Regions from separate parts of the Paenibacillus urinalis genome, predicted to be linked through region 3. Evidence: riboswitches for the same ligand, from Rfam matches in the RefSeq annotation. Region 3 holds a riboswitch; each other region holds the start of a gene.
What was found. A riboswitch is a leader RNA that binds a small molecule or an ion and turns the genes downstream of it on or off. The one in region 3 is predicted to bind ZMP and ZTP.

Region 1 (10,618 bases), 1.4 Mb from region 3:
AATCCGGAAGCGCTGAGGCAATAACGTGAACAATACGGGCAGCGGCCTTGTGAGCAGCTGATCCATGTCCCCGCTGACCAGATATCTCTCCAGATGGTGCACTTCATTGGCAAGTGAGCGGTACACCGTTTTGGATAAGGTCATCATGGCAAACAAATACCCGACTTCATAGATGGACCAGCCTTGAATGGCTCCGAATCGGTTCAGGACGATGGCAATCATGAGAAATTCCGCAATTTGAATGAGCGCGGCAAGCAAGGAGCCTAGAAAGAAATTAAATTTGTACTGCATGGAGCTTTTGACGCTGGTACGTATGAGAAGAGAATAGAGTTCAAAGTATGCTGTCAGCTTGTTCTGCTTCATCCGCCCTGCACCTCCACTTTTCGTCTTAGAAAATAGGTCGCAAGGAAACAAAGCAAGGTGAGCAGCACACCCCAAATCACGGTACCTGCAAGCAGATGAGCATCCGGGTATCCTAGATAGATCCGGGTGGGTACATACAGAAGATAAGGATAAGGTGACAGCCAGGCAACGCTTTGCAGCCATTCCGGCAGCCATTCAATGGGGATAAAGAATCCGGCAAGCAAATTTACGAGTGCATGATGAGTCCACTGCAGCCAAGCCGACTCCGTCGTCCACATGGCTGTAGCACCAATGATGTAATTGATGCATATTCCCATGTAGGCAGCTCCAAGCAGACTCATTGCTGTCCATATGTAAGTCATGCCATCTGTAGGAAGCTGCAGGTTGAATGCAATGAGATAAACGAGGTAGATCGGAATGGATTTGAATATAAACTGGTACAGCACCTGTCCCCATTCCCGGCTCATCAGATGAGTGAACAGGTGGACGGGCCGCATTAAATCCATGGCAATATGCCCTGTCCGTACGGTCTCAGGGATACCGAGTCCACTCGTCAAGAATGTCGTAACCCACAAGGACGCTTGCGTGAACGCAATGTAACTGACCATCCCGTAGGTTCCGTATTCACCGAGCGCATTGTCACGACCGATGCCGATCCAGATACAGGCATACAAGTAGCCGAACAAGGCACTGGCGATATTGTGCACCATATGTGCACTGCGATACTGCAGGTTTCGTGCGTAGGCCTTTCGAGCCAGGGTGAAATAGAGCAATTTGATACACCTCCGATAAGCTTGATGAGACGCTGATTCATACGTCCACTTCAGACAAGGTGAAATGCGAGAGAAGGACACTATCATACCAAAACCATCCATTTTAGGCAATCTCTTTTTTAATCAACAAAAAGACCCTCGGGAAGAATCCGAATCCATAATGACCTCACCTGCAACAGTAAGGATTACCGCTTCGTCGTTCTTCGCGATGGCCTTTTTGTTCAATTTATAAATCTTTCCGCTGGAAGCGAAGAATGCCCCATACGAATACGATGGCTGTGTAGATGAGAGCATACACAACAAATGTGCCGGAAGGCGGATTACCAACAAAAAATTCGGCTACCATGCCGCTGATATCGACTAGCCCGCCTAGCTCATCCATTCCAATTAAACCGTGCAGCATTTTTCGTTGAAGCGCATCGACAGGCATCAGCATCGACATCAGTCCAGAGATATTTGACAGCTTGACAGCTACCTCCGCATCCATAATATCAATAATCCCTATGCTTCGAATCTTCTCAAGCATACCGCCAAGCCAGCCCGCGCCAAACAGCATCGTCATAAATACACCATTACCAAGGGAAGAGAACCTTGTGGAGCCCAGCATGGTCAACGAGATCAGCAGTACAATGACCAGCGCATACAATAAGAATGCCTGGATATGAACCATGGGATCCTGCGGGATTGCTGCATGGATATCGGTGATGATCATAATGGCTGTGTACAGCACGAGTGTATAACACAATAACAAGGATACATAACCAAGCCATCTGCCAATATAAAATTTCCATCTAGGGATGGGTCTTGGCAGAAGAGCTTGCATGACACCCTGTTCGGCCTCACCTGCTATGGAGGAGAAGGAACTGAAGATGGACAGCAGTGCCACAACGAATCCGGCGAAGAAAAAACCGATCATCATCATCAGTACGCCACTGGCATAGTCAGTGATCAAGTTACTTCCTGTCATAAAGCCACTGGACCGATTGCTGTCAGCAATCGCCGCTCCAATGAACCAATAAGCTATCAAAAATAGAATGGAAAGAATGCCTGCAAGGATCATGACACGCTTACGCAGCATCTCTTTCCAGGTCATATTCATAATCAGTATCATTCGTGTTCCCCCCGATGGCTAAGTCCCGATACGGCGGTAAGGAACCAATCCTCCAGCTTGCCGGTTACTCTGTTCACTTCATAGAGTGTCATCCCCTGCTCCATAATGAGGGAGTTGATCCAGCCTGCCTGCTCCTCGTTATCGAGCTCAGCGACAAGCCAGGTGGAGTGCTGTTCTTGAGAAGCGGGCAACGATCCTACCGTCTTACTGTCCACCTGTATCTCAATCCCGGTCTCTTCCTGCAGCCAGGTCAGGATCACTGGCGTATAGCCACCCACTTTAAACCGATAAGTGATCCTCTGTTGCAGGACAGAGCCCACATCGCCGGTACGTAAAATCTCCCCGTTGTTTAACAGCGCAATCTGATCACACACGGCTTCGACATCTTCAAGCATGTGGGAATTCAGAAATATCGTCTTTCCCTGAGCCTTCAGTCGTTGCAATATGGAGCGAACCTCCTTGCGTCCGACCGGATCAAGTGCGGAGGAAGGCTCGTCCAGGAAGATCAGCTTCGGATCGCTTACGAGCGCTGCTGCGAGTCCGAGGCGCTGCTGCATTCCTTTGGAATAATCCTTTACCTTGCCTTTGCCCCGGCTGCCAAGTCCAACCTCATCCAGCAGCTCAGGAATGCGCCGCTTTGCATCGGAAGAGCTAACGCCGCACAGCTTGGCATGAAGCTTCATGACCTCTTCGCCGGTCAGCCACTCCTGATATCGGAACAGCTCAGGCAAATAGCCAATTTGTCCTTTGGCTTCAACGGAGTGAATCGGATGTCCAAAGATCGATGCACTGCCGCCCGTTGGATAGGTAAGCCCTACCAGCATCTTAACGAAAGTACTCTTGCCTGCTCCATTCGGTCCGAGGAAGCCAAAGGCTTCCCCTTCCTGGACCGTAATGGATACGTCACGGCAGCCGCGTCCGTTGCTAAATTGTTTGGTTAAACCTTCGGTGTGAATGGCGGCCGTCATTCCGTAATCATCTCCTCCACCTGTGCGAGCAGTTTGTCTTTGGAATCAAACAACGAGTCGCCGGACAAATTGAACAATACGCCGTCTTGCGTCCATGTAGCTGTATAAACAGGCTTCCCAGTTGAAGATACATAATCTTGTTCAACAATAACGACCGGCACTTCCTTCACTTCCACCTTCTCGGCATCTCCATCCGTGAACACTGGCATTGGAAGCTTGCCGGACAAGATACTGTCTGATTTAATCGCTGTCTTCAGATTATCTGGCAGCATCGGGAAGTCCAGCACTGCCTTGACCGCTTCCTCTACTGAGACAGAAGGATCAACCTCTACTGATGGAAGCTTCTGTTGAGATAACGAAGCGTACAGCTCCTCTCCATCTGTATCTGCATGGTAATATTGATGCAGCGTCGCTGGGATATGGAACGTAATTGGCTTCCCATCGAGAGATTCAGGCATTAATTCCTTGGCACCAAGCCGCGCCATTGTCGTGTTAACTTCATTAATGTTCAGTTTCATCGTAATCGTCTGTGAGGTAAATGCATAATAACTTTCTACATTGAAAATATCATTCTCATATGCTGTGAGCCCGGTTAGCTCTTCAATCTCTTGTAAGCTTAATTTTTCATTGTTGAGTTCAGGTCCATATGCATTCGTAAACGAACCATGCTTGTTGATAAAGTCCGATGAATTGCTTCCTCCAGATACTGAGTTGAAGAAGTCCATAACATCTCCTTCATTAACTACCGTTACCTCATCCATACGGAATTGGTTTAGTATCGCGGCAAGCGCCTTATCTCCGAGCGGAGTCGCGATCATGACTCCTGCCACAGCCGCCGCCGTTGCTATGCTGAGCCACTTCTTAACCGGCTTTTTCATATGATGCTTTTTCTTTACAACAGCGGTCTGCTTCTCCTGATTCTGATGATCCGTCATATCGTATCTCTCTCCCCTGATTTCATTTTGTAATACACCTTTTAATACATCTTCCTTTAATGGATGTGCTGCCTTAGGCCCGTTTCCACGCTCCATGGACCATGCTGACCACTTGGGGCTCATTTCTTCTTCTTCCAGCCTTGACGCCAGCTTGTTCCAAGCATCTTCAAGCTGCTTGTTCTCGTCTTTTCCGTTCGGCTTTGATGTCATGTGCACGTTCAACTCCTTACTATGCTAATTGGTATATCCTCAGGACTGTGGCGCGGACTTTCCTTGAACCTTTCTCCTCAGCTTGCTTGTAGCTCTGCTTAACATCGAGCCGACAAGAGGAGGCCTTACATTCAGCTCTTCCGCTATCTCTGCATAGCTGTATCCTGAGTATTTCAGCATTAGCAGCTGTCTGTCGCGCTCCGGCAGCTCGTCCATCCATTCACGTACTTCCTCCTGATCCATACGCTTCAGTACAATCTCTTCTCCAGAGGACAGGAGCTGCTCTCTTCTATCAAAATACTGCTCCTGCTTCTCCTTGAGCTTCCGTTCTCGTATTTGTTTACTCATATAATCATATCCGATGCGAGTCAGTACACGATGAAGCCATGCACCAATCGCAGCCGGATCATCTGGCGGATTCCGATACAGCCGAATAAATACCTCTTGCGCAAGATCTTCCGCGGCGGCTTCATCCTGGATCAGAGCCATCAGTTTTCGGCGTACAATAGGATAATGCTCGTCGAACACTGTACGGAAAACGTCGATTTCCTGTCCTTCCATATGTTTAACGTCTCCTTTCAGCTGCAGCTATACATAAGACGGACGACAGTTTATTTTTATAGCACGTTTTATAAAAATGTTTAATGGAGTCCTTTTCGAAACTCATCGAACCCGAGAATTTGAAACTATATCAACTACCTATATGAATTATACCGAAGCTGGAATATAGCTCATCATTCCAAATCTTGTGCATCCCTATTGAACAATTCGACAAAATGAAGTACCATCATGGGGTGAGCTTCGATTATTCCATTGTTTCTTCATATGAGGTCTCACTTATACATTACAATTAAGATCGTCGCATGTAACTGGCGTACACGGTGAACCGTGAGGGAGCATGTGATTAGATATAGCCGTACGCCTGGGCAGAGGTAAGGGAACTTAAGTTTCCCTTGCCTCTTTTTTACTTGGAAAGGGCGATGTGATGATGAGCGACAACACACTGATTCTGAACGGTCAAACGGTAGCAGATTACATGAGAGAAGAAACGGGAGCAAAGGTGAAAGAACTGAAGGAGCAGGGAATCCAGCCGTGTCTGGCTACCATTCTGGTTGGTGATGATCCTTCTTCGGCAACTTACGTACGTATGAAAGGAAATGCTTGTGCACGAATCGGGGTGGAATCGATCAAGGTGGTGCTTCCTGCCGAGACAACGACAGAGGAACTCATTCAAGAAATCAACAAGCTGAATCAAGACCCTTCCGTTCACGGAATTCTGCTGCAGCATCCGGTTCCGCATCATATTGATGAAAGAGCATGCTTTGACACGATCAGCATTGAAAAAGATGTAGACGGAGTAACGACGCTTGGTTATGCACTGAACGCGTTTGGCGAAGCAGATTATCCATCCTGCACACCGCAGGCCATTATTCGCATTCTTGACTTCTATAACATTTCAATGGAGGGCAAGCACGCCGTAGTCATCGGCCGCAGTCCGATCCTCGGCAAACCGGTATCCGCGATGCTGCTGAATCGCAATGCAACGGTGACGACCTGCCACTCCAGAACGGTAAATATTGAAGCGATTGTGAAACAGGCAGACATTGTGGTCGCTGCCGTAGGTAAACCGAATTTTGTACAAGGAGATTGGATCAAGCCAGGAGCCGTTGTCGTTGATGCAGGCTACAACAAAGGGAACATCGGTGATGTCGACTATGATGCCTGCTTGCCGCACTCCTCTGCCATCACACCTGTACCTGGCGGTGTCGGCCCCGTTACCATCGCGACCTTAATTGAGCATACGGTAAAATCGGCGTACAAGTCATTACTGAAGCAAGAGCAGTAATATCATGATGTAACACTTTGAAGCCATCAGCTTCCTATAATTATAAAAGAGCCCTTCCAACAGGAAGGGTTCTTTTATGGATGATATGCAGTATCACTAGCACTGAACTCCCCTTCGGATCATTTAATCCCCTTCAAATGCTCCCGGACCGTCTCATCTGTCAGCAGCTTTAATTGGAAGCTGTTCAGACTATGCGATAGCTTGGCTTGTTCCTTCCAGGTCAGATCTGTCATGAATATAGCCAGCTCTAGTGTATTCCCTTCCTTATCTGTCGCATACATAGCATTCGTCAGGACAAACATCGTAGAGCCTCCTTTTTGACCTGCATGCTGAAGCCATTCCTGGTTGCGGGAATCTCGCATGAGTCCTTCCATAACGGGATCAAGATATTGATGCGCTTCATTAGAGAAGTAAGATTTGCTGTTCAGCTTCTCCATAATGGATACATAATCCCGTGTTGTGGAACGGGGCAGCCGGTCAGACCAAACCTTCTGGACATCCAGACTGAGCCATTTGCTAAGCTTCTGCTTGTCTTCTGCGGTTAAAGGTGAACTGGATATTCGGTTATGTATTTGTATTGCTGCAAGGCGATATTCTGCCAGGTCCATCTGCTTAAGTGCGGAGAGTGTTTCTCCCTTGGTTAACTGCTGTTCCTTCATTAGATCACTAGCGACAAATAATGAGCTGACCAGAGGATATAAGGGCTCATGATATTGTAAATCCAACTCGGTTATTAGCTTCTGAATGGAATCCAATCCAAGCAGATCCATGAGATACTCCGTATTGGCGTTGGAGCTGAAGGCAATCATTCCATAAGCTATCTCACTTACAGGTACGGTATCTGACTCTTCCTTTAATCCTAAGTGAGCGATCCAGGCTTCATGCGCGCCGCCATCGGTTTTGGGAACATAATATTGGTTCAGCGCTTTCAGTTCTACCTCCATCTCAGGATCGATTCGTCCCTCTGCTGCCTGTCTTGCATATTCAATAGCAATGATGATCTTAACCGTGCTGGCGAGCGGAAGCGGCTCCTCGGGACGGAGCTCGATCAGCTTCGCCTGATTATATTGAAGTACCATTGAGAAGCGGGGACTGTCTTTATTCTCTTCAATAAATTGAATGAAATAGTCGGCTCCTGTGTTATTTAGCTCATGTCTAAAACGCATGCCGCCAATGAACATAACTGCACACACCAGCACGATAACGCCTACAATCGACCATATGATGATCGTCATGATGCCCTCCTTTTACTCTCCCATATTATTGCATGTTAATCTGTTTAAATGGTTTCTTGATCATCTGTGAACAACCTAAATAGCTGCCGAGCTTCGCTCTGACAGCTATTGTAGCATATTTCCCCAAATTAGTATTAAGCATAAATCGTACGTTCAAGCTCATCTGAAATGCCTGACTTACGATAGAAATAAGTATTGATGATATCTCTCCATTCCTTCGAATGAGCAAGCTGTCCTTCCAGACGCTCCATTATACCCTGATAGCGCTCCGAATCAATCTGTCCCTCAAGCTTGCTCCAGCGCCGAATCAACGTTTCAACGCCTTCCACACCATCAAAGTGAGTGTCATAAATATGCTGAATGACCGTCTTGCCGGACTTCAGGACATGCGTATACGGTACATGATGGAAGAAGAGCAGTAATTCATCCGGACAGGTCTCTAGTGATTCGTACCGTTCAGCATTTTCCGGGAAATATTGTGCTGTATATCCGGTTCCATTCTTGACCGTCCGATTGACACCGATGCCATGACAGTCTGCAAAATGATACGTTCCCCACCTGGAATATTCATAGCCGTCCACATTAGGTCCATAGTGATGCTCCGGGTTAACCATCCAGCCTACACCAAGCGGTGAAGTGTAGCTCTCATAGATGGGCCACGAATCCTGAAGCATCGTACTCACCGCCTCGAGCACTGCAGGGTTAGAGCCAAAGGTTTGCTTGATCCATTCAGAGGTAATCTGCTCTTCAGCTAAATCCGGATTCCAGGTTAATCGGCCATAGCCGTATAAATTTGCTTGGGCAAGCGTGTGACCCGTCCAATTATGATCATCACCCACATTAATGACCGCCGTAATTCCACTGTATTTATACGGATACAATTCACCTGACGCAACCTTCTTAATCTCTGATCCCGCTCCCTTGGCGTAAGTATCAAAATCAAAGATTTCCTTCCACTGTGGAATCAGGTAGCATAGATGTCTTTGCTGTCCGGTATATTCCTGAGTAATCTGGAACTCCAGAATTTGGTTCGTATGCGGCATGGCTCCGAGAAGCGGGGACACCCCTTCCCGAACCTGAAAGTCCATTGGTCCGTTCTTGATCTGGAGAATCACGTTATCCTTGAACTGTCCGTCAAGCGGCTTGAAATGATCGTACGCGGCACGGGCCCGATCCGTCTTGCGGTCTCTCCAGTCCTGAAGACAGTTGTAGACAAAGCATCTCCAGATTACAATCCCTCCAAAGGGCTCATGTGCCTCAGCGAGCATATTGGATCCGTCTGCATGTGTCCGGTTATAGGTGAACGGTCCCGGACGACCCTCAGAATCCGCCTTAACGACAAAGCCCCCGAAATCGGGTATGTAGCTGTAAATTTCCTGTGCCTTATCCTTCCACCAAGCCGCAACCTTCTCATCGAGCGGGTCAGCCGTAGTTATCCCTGCAAGCTGAATCGGACTGGCATAATTGGCACTAAGAAACGTCTTAATCCCATACGCTCTAAAAATCCCCGCCACTTTCGCCACATCCGGCAAAAATTCCGGTGTGATCAGCCGTGTTTCCACCTCATGTACGTTCACGTTGTTAATCGCAATACCATTGATTCCAATCGACGCCATCAGGCGGGCATAATCACGAATTCGTGCATCATCAGTAACAAACTGATGATCCTTGAAGAAAATAGATCTACCCGCATAACCCCGCTCAATGGAACCGTCCATATTGTCCCAATGGTTCATCATTCTCAGCTGGTTCTTCGGATTCTCTATAATGTGAAGCTCACTTAAATTCTCTCCCATTTGTAGCAGACGAAGCAAATGGAATGTTCCATACAGCAGTCCTTTATCGGTCTTTCCCACAACATAAAGAGAATTTATTGCTGCACTGTTATCGGAAAAAGACTTTAGTACGTATCCTTCCTTATTAAGCTCTTGCGCCCATGGAGCTGCACCAAGTTCTTGCGGTAGCTCCTCATGGACGACAGCTAAACGAATACAGCCTGTTGTTAGCGTATCGGTAGAGTCCAGTACTTCAGGAAGTACACCGAACATTTCCGAGATGCCATATTGCAGCTCCCGAATGGCTGATTCTGTAATTTGAGAACGTTCCCTACATCCAATTTTAGAAATTTCAAAAGAACCCTGCCATGATGCCTTACTCTCGTATCTAAGCCAGCCGCGGTCCGCAGCAGAATGTGGAAGCTGTGTGTTCTGTGCCATGACGTGAAACTCCTCTCCCTTACCTTGCTTGAAATTGTGCCTAGCCTAAAGCGTTCCTCACACAAAATAATGCGGGTATTTCTCACGCAATATATCCTGATCTACAACGACAAGCCGCAGATGATTCTCCATCATTTTTCTGGCCTGTTCTCTCTCCTTCTTCACAATCAACTGATAGATCTGCTTGTGCTGCGAAATGATGTCCTCCCAGTTGGAATCCGATAGCAGCCGGAGCAGTCTTAGGCGATTGAAGTGAATGTTTAGCTGCTGAAGCATCTTCCAGGTCCGCTGCTTTCCGGTGCCGTGAAAAAGAATCTGGTGAAATTCTTCATCGAGCTCGAAGAGCTTCTGGTAGTTTTTCTTATCTGCACATACGTCCTGCATCGCAATGTTCGTTTCCAGCTTGAACTTGAATTCCTCAGGAAAATGCTCACAGCACAGCTCGACGATTTCCTTCTCCAGCTTCTCCCTGATAAATCTGCCTTCCTCTACATGAGCAAGATGAATTCGGGAGACCAGAGTACCGCTCTGTGGAATTATATCAAGCAGCTCCTCTTCAGCCAGCTTCATAAACGCCTCGCGGACCGGAGTTCTGCTGACATTCAGTTCATCGGCAATTTCTTTCTCTGAGATCTTCGTTCCTGGTGGAAGCTCCAGGCGTAGGATGCGATCCTTCAATAAATAGTAGGAATAGGCTCTGGTCGAGCCCTTGATCTTCTGCTCAGTCGACATACCGTTACCTCTTTCTTCGAAGCTATTTGGTTCCGTTCTTGTTATACTACCTGGAAGATGGGGGCAACTGGAATAAAGTGAACCGGCACATTCGGGAATTGCTGACGAATCCTGTCTGCGATTCGACTCATCCCCGGCTCCTCGCTGGCCGCATGCCCTGTGAGAAGCAGTGATTTGCTGCCTCCAAGGGTCATCGCATCCCGTATATATTCAGGGGTCTCCCATTCCG
Region 2 (10,618 bases), 2.4 Mb from region 3:
ATTATCTGGACAAAATCGGCCGTACGCACTGGGCTGAGCGTCTGGACCCTTGGCTCGTACCCGAGAAGGCGACCGCCAAAGCCTCCTGGCACACCGATAATGCCAAGCTCGCCATCGGTTCTGGCGGGATTACGGGGAAAGGCTTCATGGACGGCTCTTCTGTACAGTCCGGACGAGTTCCGTACACTTACTCCGACTCCATATTTGTGCTGATTGCGGAGGAATTCGGGTTTGTGGGTTCATCGGTACTGCTGCTACTATATTTTATACTGATTCACCGAATGATCTTGATTGCGCTTGAGACGAAGGAGAGGACCGGGCCGTACATTATTGTCGGTGTGGTGGCGATGTATTTGTACCAGGTGTTTGTCAATATCGGCGCCTTCATTGGAATCATGCCGCTGACCGGAATTACACTTCCCTTCATTAGCTACGGGGGGACATCACTCATGATTAATATGGCAAGTATCGGCTTGATCATGAGTATTCGGGTGCACGGACAGGAGACCGATGATGATATGCCGTCTCCGTCGAGCAATGAGCAGAAGAAACGCTCTTTCAGCCGCAAGGAAGCTAGAGCCTAGTCAATAAGATAAGATTCAGGGAAGTATGGACTGTGGACAGAGGAGCTGCTCTGCACAGGCTGTACTTCCCTTTGTATTTTCACAAGTGCTGACTTTACCTTCCCATGAACTTTATCTTCCCATGAACTCTATCATCCCATCTCTCGATCCCCCTTATCTGCAGTCTCATTTCTTCGCACTAATAGGCGGTACTACGAAATAGAGCGAATCTCTTAAAATTTCAAATGCTAGGTTTAACTCTAGTAAACGGGGACATACTGATAGACATGAAGAACATGGCCTAAGGGGGAGACGGGTATGCGGAAGAGTATGAAGCAGTTTCTAATGATCGTGGTGGTAATGATGATTGTCATGATGAGCTGGGAAGGTCAGAAGATGGATGCTGCGCTTCATCAAACGCTCATTCCGCAGGAGTCCATCCGGCTGCGCATACTGGCTAACTCGGATATGCCCGGTGATCAGCTCGTCAAAAGAGAGATTCGGGACGCTGTAGTTATGCAGATGAATGAGTGGGTTCCTGAGCTCGACAATCCGAATAGTCTGAATCAGGCAAGAACGATGGTTCAAGAGCATATTCCTCAGCTAAAAGAATTGGTAGGCGAGGAGCTCACAACTCGCGGACTGGATTATGAATATAATGTAGAGCTGGCGGTTGTCCCGTTTCCGACGAAGATGTACGGCAAGCTGGTCTATCCGGCAGGCGATTATGAAGCGGTTCGAATCACGCTCGGTAAAGGTGAAGGTCAGAATTGGTGGTGCGTATTGTTTCCTCCTCTATGCTTTGTAGGTGGCAGCAATGGAGATCTAGCAGATAAGGCTGCGGCTGATACAGGAAGTTCGACGAATGGAAATGAACAAAGCACAGAGATAGCTGCTGCAGAGGGCGCTTCTGAGCCTGAAGTCCGATTTTTCTTATGGGATTTATTGGTTAAAATGTGGGATTGGGCTGGCAGCATGTTTGCTTAGCAGGTCGTGATCAGCGAGGAGTAGAGTTTAGGACGGGGGCCGTTCGTCGGATTGGAATAGTGACATGGCCATGCCATCGAAAACTCGACAACTATGCTATACTATAAGCATTTAACGAATACAAGATGAGGCTGGATGATTGCAAATGACAAACAATTCAAATAGAGACGCGGGAATGAAGACCTCTTATTGGCAGGTGTCTCCGCAGAATAGCAATGTCCAGCATGGCTGGCTGGAACAACACACGATACAAGCGATGGAACATCTGGAAGAAGCTGCGCAGCTCCTTCGGGAGGGTTCCATTGTTGCGTTTCCTACAGAGACCGTGTATGGGCTGGGTGCGGATGCGAGAAATACGACAGCGGTGGAAGCGGTGTTTGAAGCCAAAGGAAGACCATCGGACAATCCACTGATCGTGCATATCGCGAATCGGGAGCAGCTAGGCGAATTTGTAAGTGAGATCAATGAAGTATCTGAAGCGCTGATGAATACTTTTTGGCCGGGGCCGCTGACAGTTATTTTGCCGCTTAAGCCGGGGGTCTTGTCAGCGCGGGTGACTGCTGGGCTCGACACGGTTGGCGTTCGTATGCCGGACCATCCTGTGGCTCTGCAGCTCCTGGCCTTGGCGGACTGTCCTGTTGCCGCTCCAAGTGCGAATCGCTCAGGAAGACCCAGTCCTACACTCGCGGAGCATGTTCAGGTTGATCTGGATGGACGCATTGCAGGGATTGTGGACGGCGGGGCTACCGGTGTTGGGGTGGAATCAACGGTCGTGCAAGCAGATGCGGATGGAACAGTAACGATTCTGCGTCCTGGTGGAATTACGGCAGAACAGCTGAGGACGGTTGTTTCCGAGGTTCGCGTTGACCCGGGTCTTGCTGCGGATCACAATGAGAGCTTGGTTGCGCCCCGTTCACCAGGTATGAAATACACGCATTATGCCCCCAAAGGTGCACTCTGTATAGTCGATGGAGATGCTTCTAAAGTAACGGATTATATCTCCAGCAGGCTTCATGAAGCCAAGAGAGGCGGGGAAGTAACCGCGGTTCTAGCCTTCAGTGAGCATATCGATCAGTATCAGGCCGATGGCTTGTTCTCGCTGGGCAGTATGGATCGGCTGGCGGAGGGAGCTCATCTGCTGTATGCCGCTCTCCGAAGCTGTGATGAGATGGGCGCATCCTATATTCTGGCTGAGGCCTGTCCTTCCGATGGGCTTGGAGCAGCGATTATGAATCGTCTGTTAAAAGCAGCAGGACATCAGATCATCCATGTGACGTAAGTACCTTATACTTGTCATGTTTTACTTCTTGTCCGCATATGGTGTACAAGACTTAAAGTGGACATGGGGGTATGGATGAATGCTTGTCTTGTCGCACCTGCTGAACTAGGCCATCTTATTACAATTATGATTATGGCTGTTGCTCTAGGAATGGATGCATTTTCGCTGGGGATTGGAATAGGCATGAAGGGGATTCGGCTTCTGCATGTGCTTCGGCTGAGCTTGCTGATATCACTGTTTCATATTCTTATGCCTTTAATTGGTTTCTACACAGGACAATATGTCAGCTCCTTTCTGGGTCAGATTACTTCCTATGTAGCAGGAGGCTTGCTACTTGCACTCGGCGCGCATATGATATTTAATGCCTTGAGACCTGGGGAGTCGAATTTCATGGACCACCGGACGTTTGCCGGGACAATGATATTTGCGGTTAGTGTCAGTATAGATTCCTTCTCCGTTGGTGTAACCCTTGGTATGTTCAAGAGTGATTTATGGCTGACCGTTATTGCCTTCGGCATCTGTGGTTTCGTGATGTCCATGGTCGGTTTATTAATAGGCAGGAGAGTGAGCCGAAATCTCGGAGAATACGGAGAGGCTGTAGGAGGGGCGATATTGCTGGCTTTTGGCATGCTGTTCATCTTCTAGCTCGTTTATTCTCCTTTGCATATTGAGACGATGCGTCATACAATAGAAATCATCTCATAGGAAACTTAATGACAGTGGAGTTCATCCAGGTATACAGACGACGGAGGTGATCATATGAAGAATATTCTATTCGTATGTACAGGCAATACTTGCCGCAGCCCGATGGCAGAGGGATTGTTTCGCAAATCTGCTGCTGCAAGAGGCATTGATGTAGAAGTTCGATCCGCAGGAGTGTCTGCCATAGATGGAAGTACGATTTCTCGTCATGCAGCTGCTGTGCTTAGGGATCACGATATTCAGGATGTCATAACTTCATCCTCGGTCAATCGTGATTTGGTCCAATGGGCAGATCTTATATTAACCCTAACGGGTTCACATAAGCAGCAAGTCATTCATCATTATCCCGAGTGTGCTGACAAGATCTACACGCTGAAGGAATATGCAGAAGATGATCCAAAAGTCCTGGCTGATCTTAAGGAACGGGATCGATTGTATGCAGAATGGCAAATGAAGCGTGCGCTTGGACAGGAAGTGCTGGCCTCGGATCGTCAGCGTATTATCGAAATTCAGCAGCGGATTCCAAGCTTTGATATTTCAGACCCTTTTGGGGGCAGTAGAGAAGATTATGATGTGACGGCAGCGGAGATCCGTTCTGCGGTTGAGCGTGTGCTGGATAAGCTCAGCTGATTTTTTTGGTACAGCGCTCTAGAAGTAGTTGATTTCTAACATCTGATGTTCTATGATGAAGTAGATAAATGAGATTCCGGTGTAACTGGCGACAAGTGTGGATTAAACCACGATGGAGCATCGGAGATAACGGCCGGTCGCCTGGGCAAAAGAGCATTTCTTGCACGCAAGGTATACTTGTGTGGGAGACTGCTCTTTTTTCGTATTTCGCCATACTTTTCGGTATAATAAGACTCAAATGATCTTGGCAGATCGCAAAATAGGGCGAATTAGACGATTCTCATGAGTGAACAACTCTTTCTTGCGATCGTTTTAAAGTCACAAACGGAAGGGGAGGGTTCATTAGGCTATGGAACAAAACAGCATTCACCCTGAATTGCATCATCTTACGGCACAGACAGCTGAGGTGCTGGAAGAGCTTGCGGCGGAAGGGAAGCTTGGTCCAGGTAAAGTCGTCGTCATTGGTACCAGTACAAGCGAGGTAGCAGGCAAGCGCATTGGAACAGCCGGAGCGTCAGAGATTGCACAAGCGCTGCTTCAAGGTATCAATGAAGTAAAGAATGCTTACGGTTTCGAGATTGCTGTGCAGTGCTGCGAGCATTTGAACCGAGCGTTGGTTCTGGAACGTTCCCTGCTTGAGAGGCTTGGACTTACGGAAGTATCCGCCGTACCCGTTCCGAAGGCAGGAGGCTCTATGGCCGCAGCGGCATATCGATCATTGCAAGAGCCCTGTCTTGCCGAAACAATCGAAGCACATGCGGGTATGGATATCGGTGAGACGCTCATCGGCATGCATTTGAAGAGAGTTGCCGTTCCTTACCGTACAGCAAGGCGTTATATTGGGGAAGCACGGGTGACTACCGCATTGTCCAGGCCAAAGCTTATTGGCGGAGAGCGTGCGGTGTACCAGCTTGATGTAACCAGTAACACTTCAACTTGTGATTAAGAATTTATTTTAAACAGCTATCATATGGGAGGAATTCAAGTTATGGATCAATTGCGCAAAGCAGACCCGGCAGTACTTAATGCGATGGGATTGGAACTCAAACGTCAGCAAAACAATATCGAGCTGATTGCCTCTGAGAATATCGTCTCCGAAGCGGTTATCGAAGCGATGGGCTCCGTACTTACAAATAAATATGCTGAAGGTTACCCTGGCAAACGTTACTATGGCGGATGCGAGCATGTTGATATCGTCGAAGATATCGCTCGTGAACGTGCCAAAGAATTGTTTGGTGCAGAGCATGTCAACGTTCAGCCGCACTCCGGTGCACAGGCGAATATGGCTGTATACCTTGCGGCGCTTAAGCCTGGAGACACCGTGCTCGGGATGAACCTTGCACATGGCGGTCATTTGACACACGGCAGCCCGGTGAATGCATCGGGTCTTCTCTATAACTTTGTTGCTTATGGTGTTCAGGAAGATACATTCCGCATCGACTACAACGAGGTTCGCAAAGCGGCGTTTAAGCATCGCCCTCGTCTGATCGTAGCAGGTGCCAGCGCTTATCCGCGTACCATTGATTTTGAAGCACTTGCGAGCATTGCTAACGATGTAGGTGCATTGTTCATGGTGGATATGGCCCATATTGCGGGTCTCGTGGCAGCAGGTCTGCATCCGAATCCGGTGCCGCATGCTCATTTTGTAACAACAACGACACATAAGACCCTTCGCGGACCACGTGGTGGTATGATCCTTACGCGCAAGCCATGGGCTGCTGCGATTGATAAGGCTGTATTCCCAGGAAGCCAGGGCGGACCGTTGATGCACGTTATTGCTGCCAAAGCGGTTGCCCTCGGGGAAGCTCTTCAGCCTTCTTTCAAAACTTATGCTCAAAATGTAGTGAAGAATGCTCAAGTTCTAGCTGAAACTTTGATTGCAGAGGGTCTGAATATCGTTTCCGGCGGTACGGACAACCACTTGATGCTGATCGATACCCGCAATATCAACATTACAGGTAAAGATGCAGAGCATGTGCTTGATTCGATCGGTATTACGGTTAACAAAAATGCGATTCCATTTGATCCTACAAGTCCGTTTGTAACGAGCGGTATTCGGATCGGCACGCCTGCAGCAACTTCCCGCGGCATGGACGAAGAAGCGATGGTTGAGATCGGTAAAATTATCGCCAAGACGCTGAAGAACGCTCAAGATGCTACGGTGCTGGAAGAAGCAAAACGACAAGTAACGGCGTTAACTGACAAATTCCCGCTTTATCCAGAGCTAAAGTACTAAAATAAAACAAATTTTCCCATACTGAGAATTAGCTGTCTCGGCTATTTTCTTGAACAACGGACCGGACTGCTATCATGGTAGTTCGGTCTTTTTTATACTGTTCGAATGATACCGTCAGATGAAGGTGCATTTTAAGGATAGGGAATGATATAATATACAGGATTTATCGACTTGCCTGTCTATAATTTGCGTAGATGCGGCTGTTGATGATGAATGAAGAACCTACCGGAGGGACAAGCAATGGGAAAATTGGTGGTATGTGATCACCCGTTGATTCAACACAAATTGACAATTATTCGTGACATGCGCACGAACACTAAGGATTTTCGTGAACTCGTAGATGAAGTGGCAACTTTAATGGCATACGAAATAACACGCGATATTCCGCTCGAAACGATAACTGTGCAGACACCTGTAGCCGAGACAGAGGGTAAGGTCATCTCAGGACGTATGCTGGGACTTATTCCGATTCTGCGCGCGGGGCTTGGTATGCTGGATGGCGTCGTGAAATTGATTCCTGCGGCCAAAGTAGGGCATGTGGGTCTGTTCCGCGATCCTGAGACTTTGCAGCCTGTGGAGTACTATACGAAGCTTCCTACAGATGTAACGGAACGCGAGCTCATCGTAATCGATCCGATGCTGGCCACTGGCGGCTCTGCGATTGCGGCGATTGATGTGCTGAAGAAGCGCGGCTGCACTCAGATCAAGATGATGAACCTGGTGGCTGCACCAGAAGGTGTCAAGGCCGTTCATGATGCTCACCCCGATGTGGACATTTATGTGGCTGCACTTGATGAAGGTCTGGATGACCACGGCTACATTATTCCTGGTCTTGGTGACGCAGGAGACCGCTTGTACGGTACGAAATAACAAATCATTCTGATACAAAGGGGCTCGAACGCGAATGTCGAAGATTAAAGTAATGACGGTTTTCGGAGTCCGCCCGGAAGCGATCAAGATGGCGCCGCTTATTTTGGAGCTGGAACGTCACCCTGATGAGATCGAATCAATTGTATGTGTTACAGCTCAGCATCGTCAGATGCTGGATCAAGTGCTGGAAGTGTTCAACATTACACCGGATTATGATCTGGATGTCATGAAGGACCGTCAGACACTGAACGAAATTACGGTAAGAGTCCTTCAAGGACTTGAACCGGTCTTGCAGGAAGCGAAACCGGACATTGTACTCGTTCATGGAGATACCCTGACCACATTCCTTGCCAGCTATGCGGCATTTTTGCAGCAGATCAAGGTTGGACATGTGGAAGCAGGGCTTCGTACGTGGAACAAGCTGTCACCATTCCCTGAGGAGATGAACAGACAGCTGACAGGTGTGCTTGCGGACTTGCATTTTGCACCGACAGATATGTCTGCGAACAATCTCCTGCGAGAAAATAAGCCGGAGTCAAGTGTATACGTCACAGGCAATACGGTCACAGATGTGTTTCAATATACGGTACGGGATGATTACACGCATCCGGTGCTCGAATTTGCAGAAGGCAAGCGGCTCATTCTAATGACGGCTCACCGCCGTGAATCCCAAGGCGAGCCTCACCGCAACATATTCAGAGCCGTCAAGCGCATCGCAGATGAGTTTGAGGATGTAGCCATCGTCTACCCTGTGCATCTGAGTCCTGCAGTCAAAGAGCCGGCATACGAAATTCTGGGAGGACACCCGCGTATTAAGCTGATTGATCCGCTGGACGTTGTAGATTTCCACAATATTTATCCGCATACGCATCTGATTCTTACCGATTCAGGAGGCATGCAGGAGGAAGCACCGTCCTATGGAGTACCTGTTCTAGTCCTTCGTGATACGACGGAGAGACCTGAGGGTGTTGAAGCGGGAACACTGGAGCTTGTCGGCACGAACGAGGAGCAGGTATATGCCAGAACGAAGGCATTATTAACCGACTCGGAACTGTACGCATCGATGAGTGAAGCAGCGAATCCATTTGGTGACGGACGTGCTTCTGAACGGATTGTCAGTGCGATTTTGCACCATTTTGGCAAAAAAGAAGAGCGTCCTGAGCAATTTCACAGAAAGTTCGAAAAATAATTATTTTTATTATGTGATGAAGTGAACAGTACAGCATACAGTCAAACTGTACGGTTTACGTGGCTTTGAGAGATATTGTGAGATTTTTTCACTGTTTTTCAAGGCCTTTTTCATAGCTGGAGCAAGGAATCGACCGATTGACAAACAGTTTACCCATTCAGTAAGATAATTGGGATTGGACAGGCCAGATGCATAATTCATCGTTTTTCCGGAGTGTTCGTGAAGAACGGGAATTTGACTCATTTTCCATATACAGCGCTTTCTAAGGGATGGGTTGTGTCTAAGATGAACCAAGATAAACCGTGGTTAATTGCTCTTGCAATCGGTGGTTCCGGCATCCTGCTGGCTACGTACATAACCATTGGATTTTTTGCAGGTAGGTGGCTGATGAATCTCATAGACGGAGCGGCTTATATTATCGCGATCGGTTGTATGGTCGGGCTGGTGCTGGGGGTTCTGAATATAGCTATGTTTATTAAGAAGTTTTTGGGGGCACAAAATGATTAGTTTGTCTTCCATCGTAAATGCTGTGACAAGATTGGCATTCTTCCTGCTTGCATTTGCTTTTATGGGATGGGCGCTGCTTCCGGAATATCGTCCCGTGTCTCTGGGATTTATTATCGGTATAAGCGCAGGATTATTTAACTTCCGTTATCTGTCTGTCAAAGTAAAGCAAGTATCTGAGATCGCTGTCGAGACCCAGAGTAAACGTATTAACTTTGGATTTCTTACCAGGATCTGTATAACGATTCTTGCGATTATGTTCGCAATCCGGTTTGATTCTGTATCAATCTGGGCCACCGTCGCAGGACTTTTTCTGGTGCAGGTACTTGCTGTCCCAGTAAGTATTATCGAAAGTATCAGAAAAAAAGTTTAGTTTAGCACAATATAACTACGGGAAAGGGGTGAAAAAGTCACGATGCATTATTCACCTATAATTGAAGTCGGGTTTCTGAAGATTGATCTTTCCGCTGTACTGATGCTGACGGTGACGGTTCTTGTCGTATTCCTGCTTGTGAAATTAGCAACACGGAATTTGTCGGTTGAGAATCCGTCCAAATTGCAAAATTTCATGGAATGGGTCGTTGAGTTCGTACAGAACATCGTAGCCAGTGCGATGCCGCTAAGCAAAGGTAAGCCATACATTACTTTAGGTCTGACATTGATCTTGTTTATCTTTGTAGCTAACTTGCTTGGATTGCCATTTGCGGTTATTACAGAGCACACGACTGCGACTCAGGTGTTTGGTCAAACTCTTACAGCCACATCGCATATCGAGCCAGGTTACAAACCACATATCTTATGGTGGAAGTCACCTACAGCTGATATATCCATTACAGCAGGCTTGGCGATTGTAGTGTTTATCCTGATCCACTATCTTGGTCTTAAGCATAATCGTAAGCATTATCTTAAGCACTATGTGGAGCCATTCCCGGTATTTCTTCCACTCAATATCATTGAGAACCTGGCGAAGCCAATCGCACTTGCGATTCGTTTGTTCGCAAACATCTTTGCCGGCGAGATCTTGATTTCAACGATATTGAAGCTGACCTGGATAGGTCTTCCAATTCTGGCCGTATGGCAAGGATTCAGTATCTTCGTCGGTGCCTTGCAGGCGTTTATCTTTACGATTCTCTCGATGGTATACATCGCACAGGCTTCCATTCACGAAGAACACTAGCATTACTGATAAACTCTGGATACACATTCATAGAATGCTGTCGAAGAGATTATTATATTTATCAAATTGTTATTAATTAAATTTCAAATATCTGAGGAGGATTTTTTCAAATGGAAATGTTAGCAGCAGCTATTGCAGTAGGTTTAGGTGCCCTTGGCGCAGGTCTTGGTAACGGTATGATCGTAAGTAGAACAGTCGAGTCTATCGCTCGTCAACCAGAAGCTCGTGGTCCATTGCAAACAACAATGTTTATCGGTGTTGGTATCGTCGAGGTAGTTCCTTTGGCCGCTACGGTTATCGCGTTCTTGATTATGTTCTCTTAATATTAGGTTTACGGTTTGGCGGGGAGGGCGATGCCATCCGCGCCTTCGTTTTGTTAAGGCATAATGTGATAACTGGAAAGGAGTGACCTGAGTGACAATTTTATGGGAAAACATTGTTATTGCCATGGTGGCTTTTGGTATCCTCTATGTGTTACTGC
Region 3 (10,618 bases):
GATAACATGGCTTCTTTGACACGCGTTTCTTGAGGCACACCAATTAATTTCCATCCTTTTATATAACTAGCACTTCCTATCGGGACAATATGTATATCCTGATCTTCCACCTTATTCATATCAAACAATTCATATTGGCTGTCCACCTCGCCATGATACTTGTCATCCGCAGACACAATGATTTGGTTCTTGTCATTAACCAGATACATTTCCAGAGAGCTCTTCTCTCTTGCAATCACGTCATAGAAACGATTTAGGTAAAAGTCGATACGCACCAACTTCTGATAAGATCTGTAGGCATAGTAGTAGTCCATTTTTTCAATAATGCTTAAATAAGAAGAGGTCGCAGCACGATTATTCATGGCCTGGTCCCGGTAGGCAAGTACTTTTAAAGATTCCCCCGTTGCTTTCCACTGCTTATACCAGTTACTAGCATGCATCGTACTGTTCAGCACATAGTAATCCCCACCGGACACAATGGTCGGATTGTCCGTGTAAATGCCAATACGCTGAATTTGGTTATTCGTTGGAATATACGAGGTTACGCGGTGACGAAGCAGATCATCGAACGTGTTGTAGAATTCCGACTGGCCATTGTAGCCCCGATCGATGGATTCAGATAACACCTTGTCCGTGATCAAGGCATGACTGACAGCTATACCGCCATCAATCATGGTATGGATATCCTTTCGGGCCCTCTCCATTGAGATTTGCAAATTCTGCTCCTCCCGCTCCTTGATCAGCTCTGACATACGATCCATAAACAGATAATAGCTTGCAAAGATGGGGAGTAATATTCCTATGACAAATATGAGCATAAATTTATAGTTCAAAGGAATATCGTTCACGATACTACGGACTCTGAATTTTCTGAACATTTCATTATCGCCATCCTTCGCTTCATGCTTAGCTCTGCAAAGACCTACTGTAGTTTTCTATATTGCGAAGGAGCCGTACCTGTCATTCGCTTGAACTGACTAATAAAATAGTCGGCACTCAGATAACCCGAATGCACGGCAACGTCAGTAATGCTCATGTTGCTCTGACGCAGCAATCGCTTTGCTTCTTCGATCCGCTTATCATTCAAATACTCACGAAAAGTCTTACCCGTCTGCTGTTTAAATGCTTGCCCTAAATAGTTGGCGTTCATATGAAATTTCTGTGCTAGCTCCTGAAGCTGCAATTTGTTGCGGAATTCCTGATTGACGTACTGCTCCACTTGAAAAATCGTGCTGAATTCCTTTTTTTTTCGCTGTTCCTGAAGGGCTTTCAAAGCATTGAGGCTCAATATGACCCCGTACTGTTGAAACGCAGGATACGAGTTTATCCCAATAATGTCACCTGCCATTTGCTGAACTTGCTGTACAAAGCGGTCTACATCCCCTTCAAGCTCCTTTAGATGCTTAAGAATACTCATCTCAAGGGCAATCAGCTGAACTCGAACATATTCTATATCCGATACAGTCTGCTCTGAGTCAGGATTGGCTAGCATCGCATTTACTTTACCTTCCACCCTGTCCTGTTCGCCCGAAATAATGACGTCCATCACATCTGACAAAGCTTTTTGATTCACTTTAGCCATACTGTCTTTCTGAGGTAATTCCTGGTGATTCACAAAGCCGGAGCCACACTGATAGCGCTTCCATTTTAATGCGAACAAAGCTTTTTCGTAAGCTGAACGCAAAGTGTTTACTCCACTTGAATCATGTCCGCATGCCACTGTCATTAATGCTCGGTCTGAATACATTTCAACCAGATTTCTCCCCGCCGCTTCCAGCTGCTTCAGAGAATGATGCAAACCGTCAGCAAACAATCCGATGTTACCTTCCTCATCTAAAAATGGTTCGGCATAAGGGATCCCAGCGTGACTGTACAGCCATGTTTTGACTTCGTCCTTATTCGTATCCGTTGAAATTAGAAGACAGGCCATGCTCTCATGAGCTTCCATTCGAAGCGTTTTACTCACCTCGTATCGCAACTCAATGCTGTCATCACCTTGTAACAAGCGATTGAACAAACAATTTACATAGAGTGCATTTTCGCGTTGATGCACTTTGGCTGAAATCTGCTCTTCTAGAATTTTACGACGAATTAACTCCAATACGGTTTCAATCTCATCTTCATCAATCGGCTTAAGTAAGTAGTCCTCCACACGTTGCTCCAGCGCTGTTTTCACATACTCAAAACTATCGTAACCGCTTAGAATAACAAATCGAGGAGGTCTGGCAAGCACTTGTTTAGAACGGTCTATCAGTTCAAGTCCGTTCACCGAAGGCATATGAATATCTGTAAATACTAGATCTGGCTGAAGATTCTCGATCATGGCCCAAGCCGCATTTCCATTCTCAGCCTCTCCGCAAATTTGGAAACCGTATTTGTCCCAGTTCACCATAGTTCGTAATCCCTCAAGTACCCATGGCTCATCATCTACCAACAAGACATCCAGCATTCATGTTTCCCCTTTTCTATTCAATACATATGGAATTGAATTTTAAGAATCAATCATCAACAGGATAAAAATATCACACCCAAGAAAAGGTTGCTACATAAAATTATCTAAAGCTTTAATCTCATATGCAACCTACAATCCTTTAGTTCGCGACCAAATCTTTACTATTTAAACGGATTCGGAGGGATAACACCTTCTAAAATAGGGGAATGGTATTCTCTTTACTTGCTTAATAAAAAGGCGACCTTCATAAGTAGGCCGCCTTTAGCTTATTGCTCATGTTTCACTATACTTGTTCATACAAGTGGAAGATCTTTAAATTAGATCGCCGCTTTATCGTATTTATTGAACAGCTGTCACTGTAATGTTATCCACATTTGGTCCTTCAGTTCCGGTTGTTACTATTTTTAACGTATTGGTTCCCGCGTTCATGGGGACTTGAATGCTCTTCTCGCTCCAAGTTGACCAGCTTCCCGTTGCCGGGAAAGGCTCGTTGCTGATCACCTTGGTCCCATTGACAAAAATATCGAGGTTACGTGTCCCGCTTTCCAATGCATATCGGAACTTTATGTTTTTGGTACCTGTTATCGTGTTATTGATGGCATTCCACTGAATCGCAGAATCGGTGTAAGCATTAAAGTTAACATATCCGGATCCAGTGTATCCTGGATAGAGTGATTCAATAGCAGCATTAGTAAGTGTAGTCCCTGTTTCTGCTTCGTATGTGGTTCCAGTAACTGGACTCCCCCCGCCGCCAGTAATATTTGCTACAAACGTCGTTACACTTTGGGCAGGAAGTTGCGCTGTAAAGGCTCCCGACGATACGGTGATCGGTGCTCCGCTTGCCATATTGCGACTGCTATCTGTAACCCATGAGGAGACAGTAGATGCGTTTCCATTTTGCAGAACGAATTTTTGGCTTGCAGCTGAAGTGCCGCGATTAATGGCGACGATGACGACTTTGTTATCACCTTTGTAAGCGGAAACAAAAGTGTTCGTATCTGGATTTTTGGTTGCATCTACTCTGATATAGCCTGGTCGCACAAATTTGGAGAAGTGAGCCATATTATATCCACGTTTACTAATGGTGCCGTTCTCATTCATAGGACCGTACTGTCTCCGAATGTACCACCATACATAAGCCTGGAAATCTCCTTCAACCATGGCGTTGTGCATATGGTAGGATACCTCCAGTGCCTCTGGCCAACGGTCCGATGAATTGTTGTCACTGTTCGGGTAATATACTTCGGTCATCCACAGTTCCTTACCTGCACCTTTTTGCTTAAAGAGCGGGTATGCAAAATCTTTGATCTGAGTTCCATACGTATGTGCTCCTAGAATATCCATATTAGCCAGTGCCCCAGGATCATTCAGGATTGGATCAGACATGTTCTTTAGATACTGAAACGATTCAGGTGCCATAACCTTGGTGCCTTGAATAGATCCCGCATTCTCTTTCATGAAACGGAGGATTTCCTGTGGTGTCCACCAGGTCCATTCATGAGCATAATCCGGCTCGTTTTGCACCGAAATGGCGTACAGGTCTACACCATTGTTTTTCATATAAGTGACAAAGTCGTTCAGATGCTGAGCGTAAGCTGCATATTTGTCGTATCTCAGTCGTTTGGCGTTCGGATCCCCGTTGCGATTAAAGGTTTCGACCATATCACTCGGTGGGTTCCAGGGTGAAGCAAATACAATGGCTCCTTGCTCAATCGCTTTTTGTGCGGTAGGAACCTCTCTGTACCAATTATTTCTATTCTCATCTACGTAGATTCGTAGAATCGAAAACCCAAGCTGATTCGCTCCATTACCAAAGGCAGTTTCACGCTGAGCTGGTGTCAGGTCACCGATCCAGGCGGGATGGTTTATTCCTCCAAATCCTTTAATGAGCTGTTTCTCAGAGGACAAATTAATGTTAGCATCGCTAGCTGCTGTCACCTGTGTTGGAGTTACAATCAGAGGTAGAGCCGTTAAAAATGCCAATAAAATAAGGACTGATTTTTTTATGTTCACTCTCAATATCATCAACCTCCTTAAAATGATCAAACAAATGAAAGCGCAATCAAAAATATACAACCCATTCATCATTTAATAGAATACCTACCTATCACTTCCTTTCGAAAAGCTATATAGATGGATTTATTTGTAAATATTACTCTATTCTTCTTTCAGTTAATACCGGACATATTATAGTAATTTCGTGTTAGGCAGATCCGATCAAGAAAAATAAAGAACCACAAAGAGCCAAGGCCCCTAGTGATTCTTGTAAAGTTATTACTTTTGTTCAAGAAGACCGACGATGAGCTTTACTGCTTCTGCATGATTGCCGTTTGGATTCATGTCGAAGATATTATTGATCCGTTCCTTCTACTGGATCGACAATCACTTTTCCATCCGCATCCAATAAAGGGGTAAGGCCACTGCCTTGCGGATTCCATACATGAAGATAATTCACACCAGTTTGACGATCCACCAAAATATAGAGCAAGCCATGCTGATAATTTTGTACCAGCTTTTCTTCAAAACGTTTATCCCCTTTTTTACTAAACATCATCTACCACTCCTCAATAAATTTTTGTTATTCATGACATAAACCATTAATATCGTTAACGATCCAGTCCATTCTTCTTGTAAGCATACACAAATACGACGATAGAAATGATGAGCCAGCCTAAGAGCACACTAATATCTCTCAAATTCCATTGGTAACCACCATCAGCAAATATACTATTGGTAAAGTTCGTTAAGACACCTGTGTAAGTGTAGTTTAATATGTTTGACAAATCCTCATGGAACAGCTTGACTGCAGGGACAGAAGTTAGTATTACTGTAATCGGCATCGTTACAAGCGCTGTCTGTGCCTGGTTATTCGCAAATATGCCTACAATGTATCCAATAATCAGGCTTATAAAGCTGGCAGCCGTTGTCATCAACAAGAAGCTTCCAAACTGCACCTCTGCGAATGAAGTTCCACTCACCGGAATCATCAGAATGTTAACGATTATGAGAATAAATAAGGGTGGCAGCAAAGTTCCGATGAGGTACTCTACGCCGTTTACTGAAGATGTCATGAGTACTCTTAACGTGTTTTTTTCTTTTTCTTCTGCAAGTGGACTGCTGCTCATGGAGATGCCAGCGATGGCGATATTAAAAACAATCCCAAAGCTTAGCACAAATGCATTCGTTGAGAACGTCAACCCTTCGCTGCTTACGTTCAAATCCGGTAATAAACTTCGGGTGGCAAACACAAAGCATAGGGCAAGTATAGGTGCTAATATAACACCTGTATTATTGATAATGGTCTGAAATTTCATTCCTGTAATGGCTCTTATTTTTCTTAATGAAATGTTCAATGTAGTTCCCTCCCCGTCAATTCCAAGAAGACTTTTTCAAGTGTCGGTTCATTAGAATGTATCGTAACAAGCTGATCATCAGCCATCCATTGATTTATTCTTCGGCCTGTTTCTTCGGAATGCGGTAGTGTCAGCTCCTTCTCATCCTTTAACAAAATGCGATAGCTTTTATTCTGATTGTACTTGAGACATAACGCTTTTGGGGTCCCATACTCTACAATCAGACCATCATTTAGCAATGCAACATGATCACACAAGGTCGATGCTTCTTCCATATTATGAGTCGTTAGAAAAATAGCCGTCCCTTTCTCTTTTAACTCGATTAGTAATTCATGCACAGAAATTGCTGTACTCGGATCTAGCCCGCTTGTAGGTTCATCCAAAAAGAGCACCTTCGGCTGATGCAGAATCGCTCGTGCGAGAACTAAGCGCTGAGTCATGCCCTTCGATAATTTGCCGGCTGGTTTATGCTTGTGCTCCAATAAACCAACTCTCTGTAGGAGAGAATCTACATGTTCTTTCTTGACCCCCAAAATTTTGGCGAATAAATTCAAATTGCTGTACACCGACATTTTTTCATAAATGCCACTATGATCTGTAACCATACCCATCTGTTCATAACTACGTTCATTCATTTGTTCAACTGGCTTACCTAACACGATGGCTCTTCCTGAAGTTTGTGCTAATTGTCCTGTCAATATTTTGATCGTCGTTGTTTTCCCTGAACCAGAAGGTCCAAGAAAGCCAAAAATTTCTCCTGACTGTACTGAAAAATCGAGCCCTTTCAGAGCAGACTCGTCTTTGAATTTTTTGGATAATTGTTCAGCGTAAATCACCGTATTTCTGTCCATTCGCTCTTCTCTCCTCCGCTAATATTGAAAGATGATGATGTTGTCCTTCTGTACTCTAATTTAACGAATGGCAGCAAAAATGTCGTAAAATAACGCCGAACGGTAATGCAAACAGCTCAAATGTAACAAAAAGAGGCCGAAATGTACTCATTCCAGCCTCAAATGTACTTTAAATTTCAATTAATTGTTTCATTTCCTCCAGCCGGCTGCGGGAGAGGGGAAGCTTCACATCCGAATTCCCTTTCAAGATCAAGGTATAACTATTTTTAGAATAACTGATCAATTCAGACACGCGCTGCAAATTGACTAAAAAAGATCGGTGACATCGGAAGAAACCAAATTTAGTTAACTTCTCTTCCAGTTCGTTCATCGTTAAATCCGTCGGGAAGTAATCCTCATCGATGCGAATATTACTTACACTGTTGATGCTCTCGATATAATCAATTTCGTCTGGACTAAAAAAGATCGTCTTATCTGCCAGCTTGCTGCTGACCTTGAATACATTGTTTGGCGTAAATTTAATGCTCTCATTCTGTTCAGATGTAACAGGGATCGGTTCATTGACAAGGTCCGTTTTCTCAAGTCCCATCAATCGGTTATATCGATATATATCACGGCTTAACAGCAATAACTCTTCTATAGAGTTCGATGTAATTAAGGTGGCCGTATGATGTGAACGAAGATATTCCAGTGCCGTTAAATAGAGCTCGATTCCTTCGGCTGTTAGATTATGGAGTGGATTCTGAACTAATATTATATCCGCGCGGAATAGAAACATGCGAAATAAGCTGACCCTCTTCTTCTGGTCTTCTGTCAATTTCTTAATCTTTGTCCGCCAAACATCGGATAGAGAAAAAGCGGCAATATATTCTTCTAATGGATGAGGAAAATAGGCGATCCGTTTAAAAAACGTTAAGTAGCTGTAGACCGTCAGCGTATCGTATAAGCCATCATCCTGGCTGGCTGCTAGAATGGAACTCGTTTCTCTCCGAATCGACCCACTTGTTGGCTGAAGCTTCCCCGAGATTAGATCAAATAGCGCTGCACTTTCTTCATTGGACATTTTGATGCCGATATGTGAGTCACTCTCAATAACGAGCTCCATATTTTTTAACACCGTACGATTTTCAACTTGCTTCATTACTTTTTCTAAAGAGATCAAAGGCATTCAATACACACTTTCTTTTTCGTATTTTAGGATCCATAACACTCTGACTAATACGATTCCGTTACTGATAAAGTTCCCAAAAGAAGAGAAAGAATAGCTTAATACGACTGAAGATTACAATCTAAGCTTCGTGCAACTTATATACATCACTCAGTTTACCTGCCTGATAATATGGATATTCAAGCTTCTTCTGTACAAGTCGTGCCGTAGCTTCATTTGTAAGCCACTCGATGATATATAAACCCAAATCGATAGAGGCCGTCACCCCACCGCCGGTTATTACCCTATCATCCCTAACGACGCGTGCTTCAATAACTTCCTCGCAGTACGGAGCCAGCAAATCGTAAGCCGAAGAGTTGGTGGTGGCTCGTTTTCCTTCAAGAAAACCTGCAGCTCCCAGCAATAACGCACCTGTGCAGACAGACACCTTATATGGAGCATTCTCGGCAGTCCGGATCCAATCGATAAAAGCCTTGTCATTCCGAAGTTCTCTCGTCACCATTCCTCCAGGGACAAAGACAAGATCAAACTTGCTTAGATCCGGACCTACTTCATTCACCTTCATCGTTAGTCCCCGATCATCTGTTACTTCTTCCCTGTCCGAACAAAAGGTCCATGATACGTTCTCTTTCGCCTTTAATATGCCTAACCAGGTGATAGCCTCGTAAAATCCAGTAAAGTCCATGCTTGTCATGCCGTTGAAAAGTACAAATCCAATCTTCATTTGTGCACCCGTCCTTTTCTTATTTGTTAAACAAAAAAAGTATCTGATGTAAGATCAAATACTGTAGAAGACAGAACCATAAGCTTTGATCTATATCAAATACTCCGCCCAGGCGTACGGCATGACAATATGCGCTTCCTCGTGGAACTCCACGTTACGCCAGTTACGCATATCCGATATCATGATTATATCAATACTTGAATTAAACTCAAACACATGATATGAAAATAGACATATACCACATAATGCAACCCCCAGCAGTCTAATACTGCGCAAATCGGAGGTCATGTCATGATACCTTTTTATGAAATTCGTGCTGGTGATTTGATTATTAAACATAATGCGAGACAGCTCACGTTTCCTGCTCATCTGCATGGACATATCGAAATCCTGTATGTTTTCTCCGGTAAACAGCGAATACAAATAAATGAAAGCGCATACGAAGTGCAAGAAGGCGAGGCAGCGTTAATATTACCGGACATTGTACACAGGTACTATAGAGTTGGACAGGATCCCGCAGACGCCATGCTGATTATATTTAATCCTCGTATCCTTGGAGGTATCTTTCCTGATCTGATTCAATTTCAACCGGCTACACCTTTAATATCGAGAGCCAATATTCATCAAGATGCAGCTTATGCTCTCAATCAAATTGTCAAAAGCGAGGATTTTGCTGCAAAATTGGGGTTTACTTATATCATCATGTCACATCTTCTTCGCCAAATCGAACTCACTGAGAGGCCGCGAATACCTGTCCAGGACATGTCTAAAAAAATTATGGAATACTTAGCTAATCACTTTACCGAGCCGATTACACTAGATTCCCTTGCTGCTGAATTCTCTGTCAGCAAATACTATATCTCTCGCATCTTTTCGGAACGGATAAAAATGAACTTCCGAAATTATCTTGCCCTTCTCCGTGTCGAATACGCTTCAACGTTGATTCGTACCACAGACGCATCCTTTACGACCATTAGCAGCAATGCTGGATTTGATAGTCAACGAACCTTCAATCGAGTATTTCAGAGCATATACGGCATGACGCCGAGAGAGTTTAGAAATAACGTTACAAAATACCTGAAATGAATCAGCATGAATAAAAGCAAAGGAGTGCCTATTAAGATAGGCACTCCCTTACTTCGATTAATGTAATCAGTGTTCAACAGTGACGGTTACATTCGCAGTGGTTCGATTACCGGCATCATCAGCAGCCTCATACGTTATTGTATACACTCGCCCTGAACCAGCGCCTGAACGCTCTGCCCTTAATTCAAATTCAAAATCTGAAGTACCATATTCTGCTCCCTGAATATCATTATTCGTGTTTCCGTCGCCTTTTCCATTGTCAGGTTCATTGCTGGTAATGGATACGAGAGTGATGGAAGCTATTCCAGATTCCTCATCGGTTGCGTTAGCAGTGACTCGAATCGTCTCCATTCGATGCCCTCTTGCCTTGAGGACAGGCTTATCCACTTCAAGCTGTAGAACAGGGGGCAATTCATCCTCGCCGAAGACAAATTCGATCTCATAGATTTTGACGCCTCCGTCCTGAGAAGTTACATGGATAACCGCACTTCCAGGAACGTTCTCTGCTTGCTCGATCGAAATGACAGACTTCTCTGATTGAGCTGTAGCAGTAACGATTGGGATCTCACTTTGGGCTTCCAGCTCAACTTGGTAATCAGTCACCTGAGGATCAAAATCAGGTACAGCCACACCATCCACATTCAATGCTTCCAGCTCCCGATTACTATTAGCCAAGTCAATTGAATCAACCGGGTTCCAGCCATCACTTCCACTCAAAATGTTAGCCGGCGTATACCATGCCGCCTCTTCAAGTGTTAACTGCTTAGTCCAGCGATATCTGCTCTTCGGATTGGCTCCAGGTCCATAACTCGCATACTCGCCATAACGTGCAGTGGCTTCATTATTCACATTGCCCCAGTTATTCCAGCCTTCTGGAGATATATGCTCACCAAGGTAGCTGTTCACGTAAATAACATTGGCATCAGCACGCCATGGTCTTCCCAGTGTTACTCCTGTTACGCCTGGATCTGCTGTAATCCGGCT

Region 1: linked by a shared signal. The riboswitch ahead of PUW25_RS04830 (bifunctional 5,10-methylenetetrahydrofolate dehydrogenase/5,10-methenyltetrahydrofolate cyclohydrolase) and the one ahead of PUW25_RS11475 (DJ-1/PfpI family protein) in region 3 are both predicted to bind ZMP and ZTP.
Region 2: linked by a shared signal. The riboswitch ahead of PUW25_RS22915 (TIGR01440 family protein) and the one ahead of PUW25_RS11475 (DJ-1/PfpI family protein) in region 3 are both predicted to bind ZMP and ZTP.

Annotation. Positions count from the first base shown of each region.
Region 1 covers NZ_CP118108.1:1,089,405-1,100,022, reverse strand. Annotated here, with positions in the region: gene PUW25_RS04860 (ABC transporter permease) at 1-363, opposite strand, end outside; gene PUW25_RS04855 (ABC transporter permease) at 360-1,136, opposite strand; gene PUW25_RS04850 (ABC transporter permease subunit) at 1,363-2,247, opposite strand; gene PUW25_RS04845 (ABC transporter ATP-binding protein) at 2,244-3,215, opposite strand; gene PUW25_RS04840 (hypothetical protein) at 3,212-4,360, opposite strand; gene PUW25_RS04835 (sigma-70 family RNA polymerase sigma factor) at 4,400-4,921, opposite strand; ZMP/ZTP riboswitch at 5,216-5,295, shown strand; gene PUW25_RS04830 (bifunctional 5,10-methylenetetrahydrofolate dehydrogenase/5,10-methenyltetrahydrofolate cyclohydrolase) at 5,349-6,206, shown strand; gene PUW25_RS04825 (serine hydrolase) at 6,326-7,441, opposite strand; gene PUW25_RS04820 (alpha-glucuronidase family glycosyl hydrolase) at 7,576-9,657, opposite strand; gene PUW25_RS04815 (GntR family transcriptional regulator) at 9,715-10,389, opposite strand; gene PUW25_RS04810 (Nif3-like dinuclear metal center hexameric protein) at 10,431-10,618, opposite strand, start outside.
Region 2 covers NZ_CP118108.1:4,931,792-4,942,409, reverse strand. Annotated here, with positions in the region: gene PUW25_RS22940 (FtsW/RodA/SpoVE family cell cycle protein) at 1-584, shown strand, start outside; gene spoIIR (stage II sporulation protein R) at 882-1,550, shown strand; gene PUW25_RS22930 (L-threonylcarbamoyladenylate synthase) at 1,696-2,829, shown strand; gene PUW25_RS22925 (manganese efflux pump MntP) at 2,905-3,474, shown strand; gene PUW25_RS22920 (low molecular weight protein arginine phosphatase) at 3,589-4,161, shown strand; ZMP/ZTP riboswitch at 4,233-4,315, shown strand; gene PUW25_RS22915 (TIGR01440 family protein) at 4,511-5,107, shown strand; gene glyA (serine hydroxymethyltransferase) at 5,150-6,397, shown strand; gene upp (uracil phosphoribosyltransferase) at 6,638-7,267, shown strand; gene wecB (non-hydrolyzing UDP-N-acetylglucosamine 2-epimerase) at 7,302-8,456, shown strand; gene PUW25_RS22895 (ATPase F0F1) at 8,742-8,963, shown strand; gene PUW25_RS22890 (ATP synthase subunit I) at 8,956-9,333, shown strand; gene atpB (F0F1 ATP synthase subunit A) at 9,376-10,137, shown strand; gene atpE (F0F1 ATP synthase subunit C) at 10,248-10,460, shown strand; gene atpF (F0F1 ATP synthase subunit B) at 10,552-10,618, shown strand, end outside.
Region 3 covers NZ_CP118108.1:2,485,543-2,496,160, reverse strand. Annotated here, with positions in the region: gene PUW25_RS11510 (sensor histidine kinase) at 1-878, opposite strand, end outside; gene PUW25_RS11505 (response regulator transcription factor) at 923-2,449, opposite strand; gene xynC (glucuronoarabinoxylan endo-1,4-beta-xylanase XynC) at 2,792-4,477, opposite strand; gene PUW25_RS11495 (DUF6440 family protein) at 4,803-5,006, opposite strand; gene PUW25_RS11490 (ABC transporter permease) at 5,059-5,805, opposite strand; gene PUW25_RS11485 (ABC transporter ATP-binding protein) at 5,802-6,656, opposite strand; gene PUW25_RS11480 (LytTR family transcriptional regulator DNA-binding domain-containing protein) at 6,826-7,761, opposite strand; gene PUW25_RS11475 (DJ-1/PfpI family protein) at 7,946-8,548, opposite strand; ZMP/ZTP riboswitch at 8,648-8,725, opposite strand; gene PUW25_RS11470 (helix-turn-helix transcriptional regulator) at 8,840-9,634, shown strand; gene PUW25_RS11465 (pectinesterase family protein) at 9,701-10,618, opposite strand, start outside.